One region of the Klebsiella sp. F11 genome, then DNA from elsewhere that is predicted to be linked to it. Evidence: predicted binding sites of a transcription regulator. Region 1 holds the regulator's gene; each other region holds the start of a gene.

What was found. Region 1 encodes CRP, which controls carbon source genes, mostly activating them, when cyclic AMP is high. Its sites were predicted from a motif close to ATGTGANNNNNNTCACAT; they were not measured.
Region 2: a site for CRP is predicted at 4,931-4,948, ahead of rbsD (D-ribose pyranase). Genes of this name have one in related genera too.
Region 3: a site for CRP is predicted at 2,007-2,024, ahead of deoC (deoxyribose-phosphate aldolase). Genes of this name have one in related genera too.

The regions. Positions count from the first base shown of each region.
Region 1 is NZ_CM160060.1:410,804-418,320, forward strand. It holds gene ppiA (peptidylprolyl isomerase A) at 15-584, shown strand; gene AC1M2H_RS02010 (YhfG family protein) at 692-859, shown strand; gene AC1M2H_RS02015 (putative adenosine monophosphate-protein transferase Fic) at 849-1,451, shown strand; gene pabA (aminodeoxychorismate synthase component 2) at 1,484-2,047, shown strand; gene argD (bifunctional acetylornithine/succinyldiaminopimelate transaminase) at 2,137-3,357, shown strand; gene AC1M2H_RS02030 (YccS/YhfK family putative transporter) at 3,347-5,425, opposite strand; gene crp (cAMP-activated global transcriptional regulator CRP) at 5,478-6,110, opposite strand; gene AC1M2H_RS02040 (OsmC family protein) at 6,417-6,821, shown strand; gene AC1M2H_RS02045 (phosphoribulokinase) at 6,877-7,517, opposite strand, start outside.
Region 2 is NZ_CM160060.1:5,615,763-5,623,279, reverse strand. It holds gene viaA (ATPase RavA stimulator ViaA) at 1-1,145, opposite strand, end outside; gene ravA (ATPase RavA) at 1,142-2,641, opposite strand; gene kup (low affinity potassium transporter Kup) at 2,980-4,848, shown strand; gene rbsD (D-ribose pyranase) at 5,035-5,454, shown strand; gene rbsA (ribose ABC transporter ATP-binding protein RbsA) at 5,465-6,970, shown strand; gene rbsC (ribose ABC transporter permease) at 6,976-7,517, shown strand, end outside.
Region 3 is NZ_CM160060.1:4,761,805-4,769,321, forward strand. It holds gene deoA (thymidine phosphorylase) at 1-934, opposite strand, end outside; gene deoC (deoxyribose-phosphate aldolase) at 1,090-1,869, opposite strand; gene AC1M2H_RS23390 (metal-dependent hydrolase) at 2,305-3,084, opposite strand; gene AC1M2H_RS23395 (patatin-like phospholipase family protein) at 3,081-4,154, opposite strand; gene AC1M2H_RS23400 (DUF1328 domain-containing protein) at 4,298-4,459, opposite strand; gene osmY (molecular chaperone OsmY) at 4,582-5,193, opposite strand; gene prfC (peptide chain release factor 3) at 5,412-7,001, opposite strand; gene yjjG (pyrimidine 5'-nucleotidase) at 7,093-7,517, opposite strand, start outside.

The sequences.
Region 1 (7,517 bases):
GTTAAGGAATCTCGATGCTCAAATCAACTCTGGCGGCGGTGGCTGCCGTTTTCGCTATTTCCGCTTTTTCCCCGGCTATGGCAGCGAAGGGCGACCCTCATGTCTTGCTGACGACTTCTGCGGGAAATATTGAGCTGGAGTTAAATAGCCAGAAAGCACCGGTTTCCGTCGATAACTTCCTGAAGTACGTGAACAGCGGCTTCTACAACAACACCACTTTTCACCGCGTAATCCCGGGCTTCATGGTGCAGGGCGGCGGCTTCAGCGAACAGATGCAGCAAAAGCAGCCGAACCCGCCGATCAAGAACGAAGCGGACAACGGCCTGCGTAACACCCGCGGCACCATCGCGATGGCGCGCACCGCCGATCAGGACAGCGCGACCAGCCAGTTCTTCATCAACATTGCCGACAACGCCTTCCTCGACCACGGACAGCGCGATTTTGGCTACGCGGTATTCGGTAAAGTCGTCAAAGGAATGGACGTCGCCGATAAAATTTCCCAGGTCCAGACGCATAACGTTGGACCGTACCAGAACGTGCCGTCAAAACCTGTCGTGATCCTCTCAGCGAAGGTCCTGCCTTAAGTTCTCCCGCGCGGGCGACTCACGCTCGCGCCGTTGTTTCCGCCTTTCTGCGTGACCCGAAATTGCTGCTTATACTTGTGGCACAGGGGACGATAAGAGAGGCGAGCATGCGTTCACTTACCGATAAGCAAAAATCCCGGCTCTGGGAACAGACTCGTAGCGTGAATTTTCAGGCCAGCCGTCGCCTGGAAGGAACCGCCGTACCTTTGGTGACGCTAAGCGCCGAGGAAGCGCTGGCGCGTCTTGCCGAGCTGAGGGGGCGTCATGAGCAGTAAATATGGCGACGATCGCGACCCTTATCTTTATCCCGCGCTCAACGTGATGCGCAATCGCCTCGGTATTCGCCAGGCGCAGCGCCTGGAAGAGGCGGCGTGGCAATTGACCTCCCTGCGTGCGGCAACGCTTGCGCTGGGGCCGCGCGTGCGCGGGCTGCCCTACCTCTGTTTTATCCATCATCAGCTGTATCAGGATATTTTTGACTGGGCGGGCCGGCTCAGAGAAGTTGATATCTATCAGGGCGATACCCCTTTCTGCCATTTTGCGCGGATAGAAAAAGAGGGCAATGCGCTGATGCGCTCGCTTGAAGAGGAAAATTACCTCAGCTGGCTTAGCCGCGATTCGTTCGTTGAACGCCTGAGCTGGTATTACGGAGAAATCAACGTGCTACACCCTTTTCGCCTCGGCAGCGGGCTGGCGCAGCGCATTTTCTTTGAGCAGCTGGCGATTCATGCCGGCTTTATTCTCGACTGGCGCGATATCGATCCTGAAGAGTGGAGCCGGGCTAATCAGCTGGGGGCAATGGGCGATCCGCAGCCGCTTGAACGGATCTTTGCCAAAGTGGTAAGCGAAGTGCGAGAATCTGAGTAGAATAGCCCGGTTTTGTTCTTTCCGGAGCCGCTATGATCCTGCTTATCGACAACTATGATTCTTTCACCTGGAATTTGTACCAGTATTTTTGCGAGCTGGGGGCCGAGGTGCTGGTGAAGCGTAACGATGAGCTGACGCTGGAGGAGATCGCGGCGCTGGCGCCGGAGAAAATCGTTATCTCTCCCGGCCCCTGTACGCCGGATGAATCGGGGATCTCCCTGGCCGTCATCGGGCATTATGCCGGGAAGGTGCCGCTGCTGGGCGTTTGCCTGGGTCATCAGGCTATCGCTCAGGTTTTTGGTGCCACCATCGTCCGCGCCGCCAAAGTCATGCACGGGAAAACCTCGCCAGTCAGCCACGACGGACGCGGCGTATTTCAGGGGTTAAATAATCCCCTCACCGTCACCCGCTACCACTCTCTGGTCATTGACCCGGATACTCTGCCTGACTGCTTCGAGGTGACGGCCCGCAGCGAGAGCGGAGAGATCATGGCTATTCGCCATCGCGAGTGGGATCTCGAAGGGGTGCAGTTTCACCCGGAAAGCATCCTCAGCGAGCAGGGGCATCAGCTGCTGGCAAACTTCCTCAAACGGTGATTTGTAGTTGCCATTGACTGATTTTTTATGCATATTTTGTGATTATAATATCACTAACATCATTGCATAACGAAGAAGGATGGCATCACATGGCAACTGAGCAACCGGCAATTACCCGCGCCACGTTCGATGAGGTTATTTTGCCGATTTATGCACCGGCAGAGTTTATTCCGGTAAAAGGTAAAGGTAGCCGCGTATGGGATCAGCAGGGCAAGGAGTACGTTGATTTTGCTGGTGGTATTGCCGTCACGGCGCTAGGTCATTGCCATCCGGCGCTGGTTGCGGCGCTGCATGAGCAGGGGGAAACGCTGTGGCATACCAGCAACGTTTTCACCAACGAACCGGCGCTGCGCCTGGGCCGCAAGCTGGTTGATGCCACCTTCGCCGATCGCGTGGTGTTTATGAACTCCGGCACCGAAGCCAACGAAACCGCATTCAAGCTGGCGCGTAACTACACTATTACCCGCCATAGCCCCTATAAAACCAAAATTATCGCCTTCTATAACGCTTTCCACGGCCGTTCGCTATTTACGGTCTCCGTTGGCGGGCAGCCGAAATATTCTGACGGCTTCGGGCCGAAGCCGGCGGATATCGTTCACGTGCCGTTTAACGACCTGCACGCGGTGAAGGCGGTTATGGACGATCACACCTGCGCGGTGGTGGTTGAGCCGATTCAGGGCGAGGGCGGCGTGATGGCCGCAACCCCGGAGTTCCTCAAAGGCCTGCGCGAACTGTGCGACCAGCACCAGGCGCTGCTGGTGTTTGATGAAGTGCAGTGCGGGATGGGGCGTACCGGTTCGCTGTTTGCCTATATGCACTACGGCGTGACGCCGGATATCCTGACCAGCGCGAAAGCGCTCGGCGGCGGTTTCCCGATTAGCGCCATGCTGACCACCCATGATATTGCCAGCGCCTTCCACGCCGGTTCCCACGGTTCAACCTACGGGGGAAACCCGCTTGCTTGTGCGGTCGCCGGCGCAGCGTTTGATCTGATTAACACGCCTGAGGTGCTGGACGGCGTCAACGCGAAGCGCGAACGCTTTGTGCAGCACTTGCAGCAGATAGATGCCCGTTTCGATCTGTTTAGCGATATTCGCGGCATGGGGCTGCTGATCGGCGCGGAGCTGAAGCCGCAGCATCGCGGCCGGGCGCGCGATTTCCTGTATGCCGCGGCGGATGCGGGCGTCATGGTGCTCAATGCCGGACCCGACGTCATGCGTTTTGTGCCTTCGCTGGTCATTGATGATAGCGATATTGATGAAGGGATGGCGCGCTTCGCGCAGGCCGTACAGCGCGTACTTAGCGCTTAGTTGCGCGTAGCCAGATGCCGTGATGCGGGCGCTGACGCCATGCCACCGACGAGATGGTGTGCATGGTGTTCAGATGATCGAGGATCCGCTGCAGGTGCTGCTCCATGGTACTCAGCGGGCCGCGGGGCACGTCCGCATCCTGCGACTCCATGATATTCACCTCTCCGGCGCTGCCCGGGCCATCGGTATCCAGCCGCTGCTGGCAGCGCTGTAGCGCAATCTCACAGGATTCAAGGTAGCGGCGGGCCAGATCCGGCGTCAGCATATTGTGCTCGCGGGCCAGCGTGGTCATGGCGTTGATATGTTCGACAATAAACTGGCTATGGGTGACCCACAGCTTCATATCGTCAAGATAACGTGAGTTAAAGCCGGGCTCCTGCATCGCCTGATTCAGCGAGTTATACAGCGAGTTATGCGCCTGATTGACGCGCATCCGCCGATAGGCCAGCGCCGGCGCCTGGTGGTCTTCGCTGAGAATGAGCCGGATGGCTTCCTGGTCCGCCTCCAGTGCGTCGTGGGCGTTTTTACGCAGCAGCCCGCTCTGCCACTGCGGCCACAGCCATACCATCCCGCCGAAGGCGATCAGGCACCCGATAAGCGTATCGATAAGCCTGGCGACGATAAACTGTTCTCCGTTGAGCGTTAGCAGCTGCAGGGTATACACCGCCGTGACGGTAAAGCCCACCATTGCCCAGCCGTAGCTCTTGCGAATAATCAGATAGCTCAATAGCGTGATAATCAGCATCGCGGTCAGCGTATAGCCCTCCGGGACGTTGAAGTGCAGCGTTAGTCCGGCAATCGCCAGGCCGGCAAGGGTCCCCGCCGCCCGGTGGACGATGCGGACCCGCGTCGCGCCGTAGCCGTTCTGGGTAACGAAGAGCACCGTCATCAGGATCCAGTAGGGTTTGGGAAGGTTTAGCGCGCTGCCCATCAGGCTTGCGGCGGTGAGCATCACGCAGATGCGGGCGGCGCTGCGCAAAGCCGGCGATTTATAAGAGAGATAGCTTTTCAGCGCAGGCAGCAGCGGCAGGCGCCGCTCCTTATCGGCCATCAGGTTACGCGCGTACAGCGGCCGCTGGGTGCGTAGCACCCTGGCAAGGCGGCCGAAGTGCCATGCGCAGAACTGCCCGACCGGGTTGTCGGGGTGCTGCGAGGCAATTTTCTCCAGCGCGCCGATCTGCTTATCCATGTTAAAGCGTTGCGGATAGCGGTGGTACAGGATGTCGTCCGCCAGTACCCTCAGCCGCGCCGCGACGGTTTGCGCATTCCAGCGGATTACCGCTTCCGCGTGGCTGCGTTCGACCAGCTTCTGCACCTCTTCCGGCTGATGCAGGCTGACGGAAATATGCTCCTGGAGATCGAGGGCAACCTGAAACGCCCGCAGCAGGCGCTTATGATCGTTACGCTGATTGGCCGCTAGCATATGCATCTGCTGGTAGCACAGGGTGATCAGATCGACGACCTTTTGCTGGCGGGTCAACAGAGGAGGCAGCGAGGTTGCCGGGTCGATATGCTGGGTCAGCAGGCTGTATTTGGCTTCACAGTAGTTGGCCAGCTCCCGGTACAGCAGGCTGAGCGATTCGCGCAGCGGCTGCTCGCGCCATAGCCAAAACCAGAACCAGTTGAATAGTCCGTACCACAGCGTGCCGAGCGCGTAGATCAGCAGCGGCTCCCAGACCGGCATATTGCCGGCGAGGCTCAGGGTAAAGATGGCGGCAATCAGCGAGGCGGGCAGCAGCCTCGCGTGCAGCGAGCTGATTTCCGCCGTGACGCCAAGGAGCAGGGTCAGGCCGCTGAGAATTAAAGGGAGCGGGATATCATGCTGGAGCAGGAGCTGAACGATCAGGCTGCAGCCGGCAAAAAGCGAGCCGCCAATAATCAGGCGTTTAAAGAAACGCTTATGCGGCGTATCAAGACCGGCGACGTTGCAGCATGCGGGAACCAGCGAGAACAGCAGGCCCTGCTGCAGATGACCGAGAAGGAGGCCAACTGCGACCGGCAGACACAGCACCAGCGTTTGCCGCAGTGCGTAGTTGACTTCAGGGTGGTAAATCAGCCTGCGCCACATAGAGGGAAAACAGAAACGGCGTATTGCAGGGGCAATACGCCGTTTTATCAGCTTAACGCGTGCCGTAGACGACGATAGTTTTACCGTGCGCGGAGATCAGATTTTGATCTTCCAGCATTTTCAGGATACGGCCAACGGTTTCACGCGAGCAGCCGACGATCTGACCGATTTCCTGACGGGTAATTTTGATTTGCATACCGTCCGGGTGGGTCATCGCGTCAGGCTGTTTTGCCAGGTTCAGCAACGTCTGGGCGATGCGGCCGGTGACGTCGAGGAAGGCAAGGTTACCCACTTTCTCAGAGGTAACCTGCAGACGGCGGGCCATCTGCGACGAGAGACGCATCAGGATGTCCGGGTTAACCTGGATCAGCTGACGGAATTTTTTATAGGAGATTTCGGCCACTTCACATGCGGTTTTCGCACGTACCCAGGCGCTACGCTCCTGGCCTTCTTCAAACAAGCCTAATTCACCGATGAAATCGCCCTGGTTGAGGTAAGAGAGAATCATCTCTTTACCTTCTTCATCCTTGATGAGCACAGCCACAGAGCCTTTGACGATGTAGTACAACGTTTCTGCTTTTTCACCCTGGTGGATCAGCGTGCTTTTAGATGGGTACTTATGAATGTGGCAATGAGACAAGAACCATTCGAGGGTAGGGTCTGTTTGCGGTTTGCCAAGCACCATGCGCGGTTATCCTCTGTTATAAGCTATCTCCGGGTGCCGACACTACACGGCATCCGGGCATGCAATCGTATTGTTTCCCTATGCCTGGGAAGCTGGCTGGTGATTTTTCTGCAGCCTGTAATGTGAATTCCTCTGCATACATGCAGTACATCAATGTAATACTGTAGCATCCTGACTGTTTTAGCATAGCTTTTGCCGCATGTCTCCTGGTGTCTCGCTTCAGCATGATGCAGGTCGCCTTCCGTTGCCAGATTTGTTATGTGCGCGTAATCTGTCAGGAAAATTGCAACCTTGGAGTTAAATTTTATGCAAGCTCGTGTGAAATGGGTCGAAGGGCTAACCTTCATCGGTGAGTCGGCTTCCGGCCACCAGATTTTGATGGACGGCAACTCCGGGGATAAAGCGCCGAGCCCGATGGAAATGGTGCTGATGGCCGCCGGCGGCTGTAGCGCCATCGACGTGGTCTCAATTTTGCAAAAAGGACGCCATGATGTGACCAACTGTGAGGTGAAGCTGACCTCAGAGCGTCGGGAAGAGGCGCCGCGCCTGTTTACCCACATCAACCTGCATTTTATCGTCACCGGCCGCGAGCTGAAGGATGCGGCCGTTTCGCGGGCGGTAGACCTGTCGGCGGAAAAATACTGCTCGGTGGCGCTGATGCTGCAAAAAGCGGTAAATATCACGCATTCGTACGAGGTTATTGAGGGCTAAGCCGAATGGCCAGCCCGTCGCCCCGGCTTGCGTCGTCGCCGGGGTTGCTAACGGCTTAACCGATCTTTTTCCCCGCCATCAGCCGTTCCACCAGCGGCGCCATGATCAGCTCCATCGCCAACCCCATTTTGCCTCCCGGCACCACCAGCGTATTGATATGCGAGATAAACGACCCTTGCAGCATCGCCAGCAGCCACGGGAAGTCGATATCCTGCAGGTTGCGGAAGTGGATCACCACAAAGCTTTCATCCAGCGAGGGAATGCCTTTGGCGGCGAAGGGGTTCGACGTATCAACGGTGGGGACCCGCTGGAAGTTGATATGGGTGCGCGAGAACTGCGGGGTGATGAAGTTAATATAATCCTCCATCGAACGGACGACCGAATCCATTACCGCCTCGCGGGAATGCCCGCGTTCGCTGGTGTCGCGGATCAGCTTCTGAATCCACTCCAGGTTGACGATAGGCACGACGCCCACCAGCAGGTCGACGTTTTGCGCCACGTTGTGCTGTGGCGTGACAACGCCGCCGTGCAGCCCTTCGTAAAACAGGACGTCGGTCGGCTCCGGCAGCGGCTGCCAGGGCGTGAAGGTGCCCGGCACCTGATTCCACGGCACGGCCTCGTCATAGGTATGCAGATATTTTCTCGACTGGCCGGTTCCGCTACGCCCGTATTCGAGGAAGGTATTTTCCAGCAGGC
Region 2 (7,517 bases), 450 kb from region 1:
CGAATCGCCTGCTCCAGTCCCTGCGGGCCGGTGAGCTCGTAGTGCACCACTTCGCTGGAAAACAGCATAATAAAGCAGTGCCGGTTGTCCGCCAGCGCAATCCGCATTAACGCCAGGCAAAAGGCCTTGGCGCACTGTTCGTTGAAGCCGCCCATCGATCCCGACGTATCGACGCAGACGATAAATGGCCCGCGCGGCTGCTCGTCAAAATCCTGGTGGATAACCGGCCGTTCGGTAATTTTTTCCCGCCATGCGTCGCCGTGCAGCCGGTAGGTCAGCAGCTGTTTTTCCACCAGCTTGCGGTAGAACTCGAACTCCAGTTCGGTGATCCCGAGGGTGGCCAGCTCCGGCGGAAGCAGGCGTAGGATATCGTCACTTTGCTGCAGGCCGTCAACCTGCTCCGGTACCGTGGCCGGTTCACGAACGAGGCTGCGAAAAGCCTCCATCGGCGCATCCTTTTTCGGGACCGATTTTGCTTCCCGCGAGCGCCCGAGCTGTTCAGCCAGCTGCATCAGCTCCGGCTGCTGCGTAAGAAAATCGCCATAGCGAACGATCAGCTGATAATCGCCTCGCTTCAGCTCGCCTGCGCTCATATCCCACAGGCGCCCTGCCGAGTTATCGTTTTCCACCAGCACCGGATCGAGCTGGCCGCTGAGGGTCATCCGCTCCTGCATGGTGTTGAGCAGCCGATCGCGTTCTTCATCCAGCAGCTGCTGGTTGAGGGTGGTGGCCTGCACCACCAGGCTCAGACGCCAGCGCTGCAGAAACAGGGTGTGCAACGCGGGCGTAAAGTGCGGGTTATCATCCGCCAGCTGCTGGGCCTGGGCGGCAAAAGGGGACTCAAGCTTGTGCAGCTGCGTAAGAATTTGCGGCAGCTGAACGATAAACTGCGAGGTCGAAAGAAGCTGCGACCGCTGATAGTTCTGCACTTCAGCATCGAGCTCGGGCGGGATATGCGTCTCTTTTAGCCTGGCTCTGACGGCTTCGCGCCAGCGCGGGATATCGGCGGCGATAATATTCTTCAGCCGCGGGAATTTCTCAAAGAAAACGGCAAGCTGCGGGGAGGCCAGCAGCGCCAGCAGCATCTCTTCGATCATCCCCTCTTCGCTGACTGCCAGCATGACATTCAGCATATCCAGCGTCATGGCTGACGGGCCTGTTTGATCTGCGCCCCGACGTCCTGCAGGCTGGCTTCGATACGTCCCAGCCAGTCACCGGGAATAAACAGACATTTTTGCTGTTCGCTAAAGCGGTTGTGCTGCTGATGCCACTCGTCGTCGAGGGCTTCCAGCTGCTGCCTGATCTCCGCCGGCATGTTTTCCTGCGCTTCGCTGCCGGGAAGAGCCAGCCGCGAACCCTGCAGGCTGACGTCGCGCACCACCAGATGCTGGCTGGTATCGACATCCATATTTAGCGGCTGGGCAAAACCAATGCCGTTGAGCTTGCCGCGGATCTCGCCGCCCTTCTCCAGCCAGTGGGAGAGCTCCTCGCGGGTAAAGGTAATATGGATGACCTCCATATCGTGCAGCTTAAGCGGCTGCTGCAGCAGTAAAAGAAGCGTGGTTCCTTCTACGTCGGCGGGAAGCTCATAGTGCGCTTTCCGGCTGAACATGCCGCCGAGACGGGTGACCTTCAGCGCGGTTTTGTCGCTGTGCTGCTGCTGGATCTGAATACGCCGTTGGGTAATCGCGCCGAGACGCGTCAGCATCGCCTGCTGCTGCCAGGCGTGGTTGGTCATCAGGGTTTCCAGCAGCTGCGACATCAGGTTCATGCTTTCGATGTCGTGCCACAGGCAGTCTTTCAGCAGGATCAGGTCGATGGGCGCGATGGTATCGCGGCCGCTGAAGAAGGCGCTGGCCTGCAGCAGGCGAATAGCCTTTTTCCAGCGGCGGTCCGAAACGTAGGGCGCTTTGGGCTGCGTCTCCAGCTGTTGGCGCAGCTGATAGATCAGTTCGAATACGCCATCCGTCAGCTTCACGCCGCTGATATCCTGCTGCCATTGGGCAAACTCTTCGCTGCTAATCTGCAGGGATGCCGGGACGGGATTGCTGTTTTCATCCTGCTGGCTGAGCAGCATGGAACGGAAGTTGGTTTTATCCTGTACCTTGTCGAGCCACAGGCGGATCAGCATTCGGTCATACAGCGCTTCCAGGCTGCTATCCGTTTCCGGGAGTTCGTTGGAGGCCGCCACCAGCAGGCGCATCGGGATTTTCACCTCGCTGGCGCCGTTGCGGAAATGGCGTTCGTTGATCGCGGTCAGCAGGGTATTAAGAATGGCCGGGCCGGCTTTCCAGATCTCATCGAGGAAGACGATCTCCGCTTCCGGCAGGTAGCCTGCGGTTAAGCGTTCGTAACGGCCTTCATCCTTCAGAGCCTGGATCGACAGCGGACCAAAAACCTCTTCCGGAGTCGAGAAGCGGGTCATCAGGTATTCAAAGGCGCGAGCCTGCTGGAAGGCGAATTTGAGACGGCGGGCGATCAGGCTTTTAGCGATACCCGGCGGGCCCAGCAAAAACACGCTCTCGCCGCTGAGCGCGGCCAGCAGACAGAGTCGTATCGCGTGGCTGCGTTCAAATAAACCTTTTTCCAGCGCCGCGCTCAGCCGGGAAATTCTTTCTGCCAGTAAATGTGATTGAGCCATAATTGAGTTGCATGCTTTTTCATGTGTCGTTATTGAGTCGAGTATAGATGTTTGATTAGGTGCGGTAATAGCCTGAAGATTCGATTTATTTTCTTTGAGCCAGGTTAATATGATGTCCGTTAGGGGTACGATTCAGCAAATAATCGTGCATACTGTGCGCTTTTTGTGAGCCTGAGGACCGGGAACACATTTGTTTTATATACACAAAAACATTCAAGTTGCGGCAAGGCAGCAAGGGATGAAATCCCCTGGCGCACGGCTATGTGACCGGGATTTCTGGACGCCAGCAGCGCAGAAGCAGCTTGAAAAATGATATGTATAAACGAAAAGACTAGTCTATGAGCTCTGATAATAAGCAATCGCTTCCGGCAGTAACGCTGGCGGCAATCGGCGTGGTGTACGGCGATATTGGTACCAGCCCGCTGTATACGCTACGTGAATGTCTGTCAGGTCAGTTTGGGTTTGGCGTTGAACGTGATGCTGTTTTTGGCTTTCTATCGCTAATTTTCTGGCTGTTAATTTTTACCGTATCACTCAAATATATTACCTTCGTTATGCGGGCGGACAACGCCGGTGAGGGGGGGATCCTGACGCTAATGTCGCTGGCGGGGCGCAATACCTCCGCGCGAACAACCTCGGTGCTGGTTATCCTCGGGCTGATTGGCGGCAGCTTCTTCTATGGCGAGGTGGTCATTACCCCGGCGATCTCGGTGATGTCGGCGATTGAGGGGCTGGAAATTATTGCACCCAATCTGGATACCTGGATTGTCCCGATCTCCATCATTGTGCTGACCCTGCTGTTTGCCATCCAGAAGCACGGCACCAGTATGGTGGGTAAGCTGTTTGCGCCGATTATGCTGATTTGGTTCCTGCTGCTGGCGGTGCTCGGCGCGCGCAGCATTATTGCGAATCCGCAAGTCCTGCAGGCGCTGAACCCGTACTGGGCGGTGCACTTCTTCCTCGAATATAAGACCGTCTCTTTTGTCGCCCTCGGGGCGGTGGTGCTCTCCATTACCGGCGTTGAGGCGCTGTATGCCGATATGGGCCACTTCGGCAAATTGCCTATTCGCCTGGCCTGGTTCTCGGTGGTGCTGCCTTCGCTGGTGCTGAACTACTTCGGCCAGGGGGCCCTGCTGCTCAAGCATCCTGAGGCGATTAAAAACCCGTTCTTCCTGCTGGCGCCCGAATGGGCGCTGATCCCGATGCTGATTATCGCCGCTCTGGCGACGGTGATTGCCTCCCAGGCGGTTATCTCCGGGGTCTTTTCGTTGACCCGCCAGGCGGTGCGCCTCGGCTATCTGTCGCCAATGCGCATCATTCATACCTCCGAGATGGAATCCGGGCAGATCTATATCCCGTTCATCAACTGGCTGCTGTACGTTTCGGTGGTCATCGTGATTATTAGCTTCGAGCACTCCTCCAACCTGGCGGCGGCGTACGGTATTGCGGTGACGGGAACAATGGTGCTGACCACCATTCTGTTCACCACCGTGGCGCGTCAGAACTGGCACTGGAATAAATTCCTCGTGGCGCTGCTGTTTATTGCCTTTATGTGCATCGACCTGCCGTTGTTCTCGGCCAACCTCGATAAGATCGTCTCCGGTGGCTGGCTGCCGCTGACCCTCGGTCTGGTGATGTTCACCGTGATGACCACCTGGAAGAGCGAGCGTTTCCGCCTGCTGCGCCGGATGCACGAACACGGCAACTCGCTGGAAGCGATGATCTCCTCGCTGGAGAAATCGCCGCCGGTCCGCGTTCCGGGCACTGCGGTGTATATGTCCCGCGCCCTGAACGTCATTCCGTTTGCTCTGTTGCACAACCTCAAGCACAACAAGGTGCTGCATGAGCGGGTGATCCTGCTGACGCTGCGGACCGAAGATGCGCCTTACGTGCATAACGTTCGCCGGGTGCAGATCGAGCAAATCTCACCGTCGTTCTGGCGCGTGGTGGCGAGCTACGGCTGGCGCGAAACGCCGAATATGGAAGAGGTTTTCCACCGCTGCGGGCTGGAAGGGCTGAGCTGCCGGATGATGGAAACCTCGTTCTTCATGTCGCATGAATCGCTGATTATCGGTAAACGACCGTGGTATCTGCGCCTGCGCGGCAAGCTCTATCTGCTGCTGCAGCGCAACGCCCTGCGGGCGCCGGATCAGTTTGAGATCCCGCCTAACCGGGTCATTGAGCTGGGTACCCAGGTCGAAATTTGATGTTCCGAAGCCCTTCCTTGCGAAGGGCTTTTTACCGCTATTGGCCTGCGTTCACTTTTCTCTCCCCGCGCGTTGCGAAACGTTTCGATGGCGATCACATTTCTCTCTTCTGGCGGTGGTTTTCTGCGCGCACTTTGACAATACTCTGTTCAGCGAAACGTTTCGCTACTGGAGCAGAAGAGAAAAATGAAAAAAGGTACCGTACTTAACGCTGATATTTCCTCGGTTATCTCCCGCCTGGGTCATACCGATACGCTGGTGGTTTGCGACGCCGGGTTGCCGGTTCCCCGCAGCAGCGCGCGTATTGATATGGCGTTAACCCAGGGCGTTCCCTCCTTTATGCAGGTTCTGGAGGTGGTAACGACGGAAATGCAGGTTGAGGCGGCGATCCTTGCGGAAGAGATTAAAACTCATAATCCGCAGCTCCATGCGACGTTGCTCACTCACCTTGAGCTGCTGCAGCAATACCAGGGAAACACCATTGAAATTCGTTACACCAGTCATGAGCAGTTTAAAAAACAAACCGCGGATAGTCAGGCGGTGATTCGCAGCGGGGAGTGTTCCCCGTTTGCGAACGTCATTCTCTGTGCCGGCGTCACGTTCTGAGGTCGCCGATATGGAAGCCTTATTGCAATTAAAAGGGATCGATAAAGCGTTCCCGGGCGTCAAAGCGCTCTCCGGCGCCGCGCTCAACGTCTATGCCGGCCGGGTGATGGCGCTGGTGGGCGAAAACGGCGCCGGTAAGTCCACCATGATGAAGGTGCTGACCGGGATCTACGCCCGCGACGCCGGCTCCTTAACGTGGTTAGGAAAAGAGACCACCTTCAGCGGGCCGAAATCCTCCCAGGAAGCCGGGATCGGTATTATCCACCAGGAGCTCAACCTGATCCCCCAGCTGACGATCGCGGAAAATATTTTCCTCGGCCGCGAGTTCGTTAACCGGTTTGGCAAAATCGACTGGAAAACGATGTATGCCGAAGCGGACAAGCTGCTGGCGAAGCTGAACTTACGTTTTAACAGTCAGAAGCTGGTGGGCGATCTGTCGATCGGCGACCAGCAGATGGTTGAAATCGCCAAGGTGCTGAGCTTTGAGTCGAAGGTCATCATCATGGATGAGCCGACGGACGCCCTGACCGACACCGAAACGGACTCTCTGTTCCGCGTTATCCGCGAGCTGAAGTCTCAGGGGCGTGGAATAGTCTATATCTCCCACCGTATGAAAGAGATCTTCGAGATTTGCGATGACGTTACCGTCTTTCGCGACGGGCAGTTTATTGCCGAGCGCGAGGTGGCGAGCCTGGACGAAGACCTGCTGATTGAGATGATGGTCGGCCGCAAGCTGGAAGACCAGTATCCGCGCCTGGATAAAGCGCCGGGCGCCGTGCGTCTCAAGGTTGATAACCTGTGCGGGCCGGGCGTGGAAAACGTCTCCTTTACCCTGCGCCAGGGGGAGATCCTGGGCGTCGCCGGGCTGATGGGCGCCGGGCGCACGGAGCTGATGAAGGTCCTGTACGGCGCGCTGGCGCGCAGCAGCGGCTCCGTCACCCTCGACGGGCACGAAGTGGTCACCCGCTCCCCGCAGGATGGTCTGGCAAACGGCATCGTTTATATCTCCGAAGACCGCAAGCGCGATGGCTTAGTCCTCGGCATGTCGGTTAAGGAAAATATGTCGCTGACCGCGCTGCGCTACTTCAGCCACGCCGGCGGCCGGCTGAAGCATAAAGATGAACAGCAGGCGGTGGGCGATTTTATCCGCTTGTTCAATGTCAAAACGCCATCGATGGAGCAGGCGATTGGCCTGCTCTCCGGCGGTAACCAGCAGAAGGTGGCCATCGCCCGCGGGCTGATGACCCGCCCGAAGGTCCTGATCCTTGATGAGCCTACCCGCGGCGTTGACGTGGGGGCGAAGAAAGAGATCTACCAGCTGATTAACCAGTTTAAAGCCGATGGTCTGAGCATCATTCTGGTCTCTTCGGAGATGCCGGAAGTGTTAGGCATGAGCGATCGCATCATTGTGATGCATGAAGGGCATCTCGGCGGTGAATTTACACGCGAGCAGGCCACCCAGGAAGTATTGATGGCTGCCGCTGTGGGCAAGCTTAACCGTGTGAATCAGGAGTAAAAAAGATGACAACCCAGGCTGTTGCTGGTCGCCGCTATTTCACAAAGGCATGGCTGATGGAGCAAAAATCGCTGATTGCCCTGCTGGTGCTGATAGCGATTGTCTCGACCATGAGCCCCAACTTTTTTACCGTCAATAACCTGTTCAATATCCTGCAGCAGACGTCGGTTAACGCCATTATGGCGGTGGGGATGACGCTGGTTATTCTCACCTCGGGGATCGACCTGTCGGTGGGGTCCCTGCTGGCGCTGACCGGCGCGGTCGCGGCATCGATTGTCGGCCTGGAGGTTAATGCGCTGGTGGCGATCGCCGCGGCGCTTGCCTTAGGCGCGGCGATTGGCGCAGTGACCGGCGTGATTGTGGCTAAGGGGCGCGTGCAGGCCTTTATCGCCACGCTGGTGATGATGCTGCTGCTGCGCGGGGTGACGATGGTCTACACCAACGGCAGCCCGGTCAATACCGGGTTTACTGATAATGCCGATCTGTTTGGCTGGTTTGGTATCGGCCGCCCGTTAGGGGTTCCGACGCCGGTGTGGATTATGGCGAT
Region 3 (7,517 bases), 1.3 Mb from region 1:
CCTCGGCCGCCTTACCGTTATCCAGCACCGACTGCAGTTTCGCCCGCGCGTCGGCCTCGTCCTGGGCCAGCCTGCCGGAGATCAGCATTTCGACGCACAGCGCCATCGTCACGTCAAACAGGCGCGGATTGCGGTATTCGCCGGTCAGGAACTGCACCGCTTCGCGAACCTCCACGGCGTTACCGGCGCTGGAAGCCAGTACCTGATTCATATCGGTCAACAGAGCGGTGGTACGCACGCCCGCGCCGTTGGAGACGCCAACGATCGCTTCGGCCAGCGCCGCAGAGAGTTCGTAGGTCGGCATAAAGGCGCCGCTGCCAACCTTCACGTCCATCACCAGCGCATCCAGGCCTTCAGCCAGCTTTTTCGCCAGAATAGAAGCGGTGATCAGCGGGATGGAATCCACCGTCGCGGTAATATCGCGGGTGGCGTAGAAACGTTTGTCGGCAGGCGCCAGCGAGCTGGTCTGTCCGATGATCGCCACGCCAACATCCTTAATGATGTCGCGAAAACGGCCGTCGTCCGGGAAAATATCGAAGCCCGGGATCGCTTCCAGCTTATCGAGCGTTCCGCCGGTATGGCCGAGACCGCGGCCAGAGATCATCGGCACGTAGCCGCCGCAGGCGGCGACCATCGGGCCAAGCATCAGCGACGTCACGTCGCCCACGCCGCCGGTGGAGTGCTTATCCACGATCGGGCCGTTTAGATTGAGGCTTTTCCAGTTCAGGACGGTTCCTGAATCCCGCATCGCCATGGTCAGCGAAACGCGTTCCGGCATAGTCATATCGTGGAAAAAAATGGTCATCGCCAGGGCGGCTATCTGCCCTTCGGAGACGGTATTATCGCGGATGCCGTTGATGAAAAAGCGAATTTCATCATCGCTCAGCGCGTGACCATCGCGTTTTTTACGAATAATTTCTTGTGCGAGAAACAAGGTAACCCCCTGAGAGATAAGGTTAAATACGACGGGCGGAGTTATCTGCGCCCGCGCTAAAATCCTGAAGCCCGGCCGCAGGTTGCGGCCCGGGGATCTCCCGGCGTCGGCGTTGTGGCGCCTCGTCCGGGATACGGCGATATCGCCGCAACGCCTTAGTAGCTGCTGGCGCTCTTGCCGTCGCCGTGGCCCAGCGCTTTCAGCAGGCTAGCCAGCAGGCTGGAAGCGCCAAAACGGTAGTGGCGCGAGTCGGCCCAGTCGGCGCCGAACAGCTCATCGGCAATGGCCAGGAACTGCTGTGCGTCTTCCGCGCTGCGTACGCCGCCCGCTGGTTTAAAGCCTACGGTTTCCTGTACGCCCATATCGCGGATCGTTTCCAGCATGATGCGCGCGCTTTCCGGCGTGGCGTTGACCGGCACTTTACCGGTAGAGGTTTTGATGAAATCCGCGCCCGCTTTGATGGAGATTTCGGAAGCTTTGCGGATCAGCGCCTCTTCTTTCAGCTCGCCGGTTTCGATGATCACCTTAAGCAGCACGTTAGCCGCCGCGCAGGCCTCTTTACAGGCTTTAACCAGGTCGAATCCAACCTGCTCGTTGCCGGCAATCAGCGCCCGGTACGGGAATACCACGTCAACTTCATCGGCGCCGTAGGCGATCGCGGCGCGGGTTTCCGCAAGGGCGATAGCGATATCGTCATTACCGTGCGGGAAGTTGGTCACCGTGGCGATATGGATATCCGGAGTGCCCTGCTCGTTCAAGGTCTTACGAGCAATCGGAATAAAGCGTGGATAGATACAGATAGCAGCCGTATTGCCTACCGGGGTTTTTGCCTGATGACACAGCGCAATCACCTTCTCATTGGTGTCGTCGTCATTCAGGGTAGTCAGATCCATCAGTTTCAATGCGCGCAGGCTGCTTGCAGATAAATCAGTCATTTCATACTCCAACGGCCTATTGCCGGTTGAATAGTTTGTCACCTTGCGAGTCTGTTACTATTGTAACATCACCTCGCCGCCACACTTCGACATCCATCACAGTTAATGAAAACTAATTACTAGATTGCACAACCATAATGAGATGCAAATCACACAAAATAGCCACACTCACCATCTCAGCGACAAGTTTTCTTTAAGCATAATCAGAATTCCTCATCGCGCGACAATGTTATTATTGTAACATAAAGGCGCTAACAAACTCGACTACAGCGCGCACATATTGTGCTAAAGAAAAGAGGATATATAGTTATCCATTGAAAAATAGATATTTTATTTAACGTTAGGAAATGATGGAATTTTCACAAAAAAGGACTGTAGCGTACATTTTGCCGCCGCGGCGGCGGAGAGGGCAGGCCAGGACCGTTTAGCGAGGATTTACAGCGTGCCGAACAACGCTTTGGCGTTGCTCAGGAGAGCGTGGGCGATAACATCGGCCGGCTCCCGGCGCAGCTCGCACAGCGTGTCAAAGACCCGCGCCGCCTGCTCCGGGCGGTTTGGCTCACCCTGAAAACCGTTTAGCGGCATATCCGGGGCATCCGTTTCCAGCAGCAGCGCCGACAGCGGCAGCCGCGACATAACCTCGCGGGTTTTGCTGGCGCGGGGATAGGTGATGGTGCCGCCAACGCCAATTTTGTAGCCTGACTGCACGAATCGCTCCGCCTGCTGCAGGCTGCCGGCAAAACCATGCACCACGCCGGTACGCGCCAGCGCATGCCTTTTCAGCAGCATCGCCAGCTTATCGTGGGTGCGTCGCGAATGGAGGATCACCGGCAGATCGTAGCGTTTTGCCAGCCGCAGCTGCGCCTCAAGCAGCGCCTGCTGGCGATCGAACTGCGGGTCCTCACGATAGAGATCGAGGCCAATTTCACCTATTGCCACTACCCTGGCGCTACGCTGCTGCAGGCAGGCTTCAAGCCGCTGAAGGCTGCTCTCGTCGTGGCGCTCAATCACTATCGGATGCAGGCCCAGCGCGGCATACAGCGCATCGTAACGTTCGGCCAGGGCCAGCACGCGGGGAAAATTATCCGCCTCGATGGCGGGGACAATAATCTGCATCACCCCTTCGCGCGCGGCCCGGGCGATGCTCTCCGCCTCATCACCTGCGAACGGTGGAAAATCGAAATGGCAGTGGGTATCGATAAACTGCCGCATCATGCCAGATCCTCATTATCGAAGCTGGCATCGTTGGCCTGGGCGGCGTCAATCAGGGTTGCCTGATGCGCATCGTTGGCCACGGAAGCCGGCGGCACCACCACCGGCGCGGGCACCGCGAGACGCGGCATATGGCGCAGCAGCGGCGGACGATCGGCCAGCAGCTTGCCCACGGTGGCCAGAAAATAGCGGCCGCACTGGCGCCCGGTTTTATAGTCCTCGAGCAGCGCCGGCAGCCGGCTCCCCAGGGCCATGCTTTTTAACGGCTTCTGCGGGTAGATTTCGAGGATCCGCAGCTTGCCCGGCGGTGTCTCAATAAACTGCTGGGTCGCACGATAGGTCGCCTCATGGTGCTGGACCAGATTCACAAACGGCTGCAGGCTGCTTTCGCCGAGCCAGCGCTCCATACGTTTAAACCACTGCGGGGTATAGTACATCTGCGACGGAACCGTGCGGATCACCACAATCGTCTGCGCGCCGCGTTTTGCGGCCTCCTGCACCGGGATCGCATCGCTGACGCCGCCGTCGAGATAGCTGATGCCGTCAAGCACCACGCCGCTGCGATAAAAACCGGGGATCGCGCTGGAGGCGCGGATCTGATCGAGCCACGTGGCCTGCGTCGGGGAAAAGTAGTTTGGCATATAGTCATCGCCGCGGCAGGCGCACATCCACAGCTCTTTGCCCTGCGCAAACCGCTCTTCGGCATAGCTCATCGCCAGCGGCATTTTTTCCGCGGTGGTGCCCACCAGCCAGTCGAGGTCGATAAGATTCCCGCCGCGCACGAAGCGCATCGGGTCAAAAAACTCGCGGGAGGTGGTGTAACGGGTGATGACCTTGCGCGCGTAGCCCTGCTGATTGCACATATAGGCTGACAGATTTTGCGCCCCGGCAGAGGTGCCGAGCATGATGTCAAAAGGGTTGAATCCGGCGCGCATAAACTCATCCAGCACCCCGGCGGTAAAGATCCCCCTTTGTCCACCCCCCTCACACACCAGGCCAAGCTTGCCCGGGTGAAAAGGTTTAACCGATAATGGCGCAATATTGCCAAGCGTGACGGGAATTCGATGCCCCACTCTGCGTTCCTGTTTTGCTTATTTTATAACATCAAGGTAACGCAATTTTTATACCCCTGATACAGCAAAAGCCAGTCATATAGACTGGCTTTATGTAAAACACTATTTCCTTAATACGCCTGACGCCGTTCCGGCCTTAGCATCTACGGGCGCCGACGCCCGGTAAACAGGCTGACCAGGAACAGAATAATACCGACGACAAAGACAATTTTCGCCGCCCAGGCTGCCGTACCTGCCAGGCTACCGAATCCTAAAGCGGCGGCAATTAAGGCGATGACCAGAAAAATAATGCCCCATCGAAACATAATGCTCTCCTTACCATAGTGGATAACGGTCGCTTTTCTACGCGCTCAGGTCGCGCAGGCACCAACCCTGTCGTGCTCTGATTCAACGGCAGTAGCCGAAAAAATGTGTTTAGTGAACGGTGTTATTGAACTTTGAGGTCGTTTTTCACGGTTTTTACGCCAGTCACCTCTTTCGCGATCCCGGCGGCGCGCTCCGCCTGCTGACGAGACGCCACCGTCCCGGAGAGATGCACGGTGCCGGCGCTGGTTTCAACCGTCACCTTGCGCGAAGGGACAATGTCATCGGCCAGCAGCTTAGCTTTAATTTCGCTGGTGATCGCCGTATCGCCAGCGTAGCCCTTCAGGCTTGCGGACGGCTCGTTGACCACGCTCAGCTTATCGTTAACCGTCGAGACGCCCTTAACCTCTTTCGCGATCCTGACCGCCTGCTCTTTCTGCGCGGAGCTCTCTACCGAGCCGCTCAGGATGACCGCTTTATTCTCGGTTTTCACCGAAATATCCGTACTGCGGATGCTTTTATCATCGATCAGCGCCGCCTTAACTCTGGCGGTAATCGTGCTGTCGTCCATAAAGTCGCCGACTTTATTCATCGAGCTATCGACAGCCTGCCCGGCGCTGTTAGCAACGGACCTGGCGCTATCCGTCGTTGAGTTGTCCGCATATGCCGAGGCGCTGATCATGGCCGAGCCTAAGAAGAGAGCCAGCAGCGTGCTGGTATTCTTTAGTCTTGTCATGGTGATCTCCTCGTTATTTCTATATCGGTAAAGCAAAATAAGTAGTTTATTAAGCCAGAATTTTAAAAATTGCTTATTAAATATAGTAGAAGGTCGCAAGGAGAGAGGGAAATATGCATAAAAAAATGAGAGAGCGGAAAAATTTAAGAACTTTCTTTAGCGGCGGGAACGGCGGGGAAATCGAGTAGAGCACGGCTAAAGCCGCGCTCCAGAAGGGATTAGTGCTCGCGTGTTTTACGGAACATGACCTCAGGATAACGCTCCTGAGTCAGGTTGAGATTTACCATCGTCGGGGCGATATAGGTCAAATTATCGCCGCCATCGAGGGCCAGCTGAATTTCGTTTTTACGCTTAAATTCTTCGAATTTCTTTACGTCGGTCGATTCGACCCAGCGGGCGGTCGCCACGTTTACCGATTCGTAAATCGCTTCCACGTTATATTCACTCTTCAGGCGCGCAACCACCACGTCAAACTGCAGCACCCCAACGGCTCCAACGATCAGATCGTTATTGGCGATCGGACGGAAGACCTGTACCGCGCCCTCTTCAGAGAGCTGAACCAGCCCTTTAAGCAGCTGTTTCTGCTTCAGCGGATCCTTCAGGCGAATACGACGGAACAGCTCCGGCGCGAAGTTCGGAATGCCGGTGAACTTCATCATCTCGCCCTGGGTAAAGGTATCGCCGATCTGAATGGTGCCGTGGTTATGTAAGCCGATAATATCGCCAGGGTACGCTTCTTCAACGTGCGAGCGGTCGCCGGCCATAAAGGTTAGCGCATCGGAAATCACCACGTCTTTGCCAATACGCACCTGGCGCAGCTTCATGCCCTTTTCATACTGCCCGGAAACCACGCGCATAAAGGCGACGCGATCGCGGTGTTTCGGGTCCATATTGGCCTGAATTTTAAACACAAAGCCGCTGAACTTCTCCTCTTCCGCGCGAACTTCGCGCGTATCGGTCTTACGCGGCATCGGCGCTGGCGCCCACTCCACCAGACCATCCAGCATATGATCGACGCCGAAGTTGCCTAAAGCCGTTCCGAAGAAGACCGGGGTGATCTCCCCTGAGAGGAACAGGTCTTTATCAAATTCGTTAGAGGCGCCCTGCACCAGCTCCAGCTCATCGCGCAGCTGCTGTGCGAGGTCTTCACCGACCGCGCTGTCGAGATCCGGGTTATTCAGGCCCTTAACAATGCGGACTTCCTGAATGGTGTGGCCCTTACCGGTCTGATAGAGATACGTTTCATCTTTATAGAGATGATACACGCCCTTAAACAGCTTCCCGCAGCCAATCGGCCAGGTGATCGGCGCGCAGGCGATGCGCAGCTCGTTTTCAACTTCGTCCAGCAGCTCCATCGGATCGCGAATATCGCGGTCGAGCTTGTTCATAAACGTCAGGATCGGCGTGTCGCGCAGACGGGTGACTTCCATCAGCTTACGGGTACGATCTTCGACGCCTTTGGCCGCATCGATCACCATCAGGCAGCAGTCCACCGCCGTCAGCGTACGATAGGTATCTTCGGAGAAGTCTTCGTGGCCCGGGGTATCGAGCAGGTTAACCAGGCTACCGTGATACGGGAACTGCATCACCGAGGTGGTAATAGAGATACCGCGCTGCTTTTCCATCTCCATCCAGTCCGACTTGGCGTGCTGGCTGGAGCCGCGACCCTTAACGGTACCGGCGGTTTGAATCGCCTGTCCGAACAGCAGCACCTTTTCGGTGACGGTAGTTTTACCGGCATCCGGGTGAGAAATAATGGCAAAAGTGCGGCGCTTCGCCACCTCTTGCAGATAAGGAGACAACGTCATAATTGAATCTTCTTAGTGAACGCGGCAACCGGCCACGCATGTTAAATACGAAAAATTGCGGCTATTTTACCCATCAACGGGGGGGAGGCAATCAGTGTTTACACAGGAGCTGCTCCAGTTCGCTTAACGAAGTTACCGTCCAGTCCGGACGGAGATCCGCAGGCAGCTCGTTCTGATGGGCGTTGAGCCAGCAGGTCGCGAGGCCGGCGTTGACGCCGCCGCGGATATCAGACTCTGCGGTGTCTCCCACCATCAGCACGCGGGAACGATCCGCCACGCCCGCCTGCGCCAACGCGTAATCAAAGATCCGCGCATCCGGTTTTGCGACGCCCACTTCTTCAGAAATAATCAATAAATCAAAGTGATCGCGCAAACCGGTGCGCTCCAGACGGATCTGCTGCAGCGAGGTGAAGCCGTTAGTGATAATCCCCATCTTCACCCTGCCCTGCAGCGCATTCAGCAGCGATACCGCACCGGGAAGCGGCGAGCAAATCTCGGCCATCGCGTTCATAAACG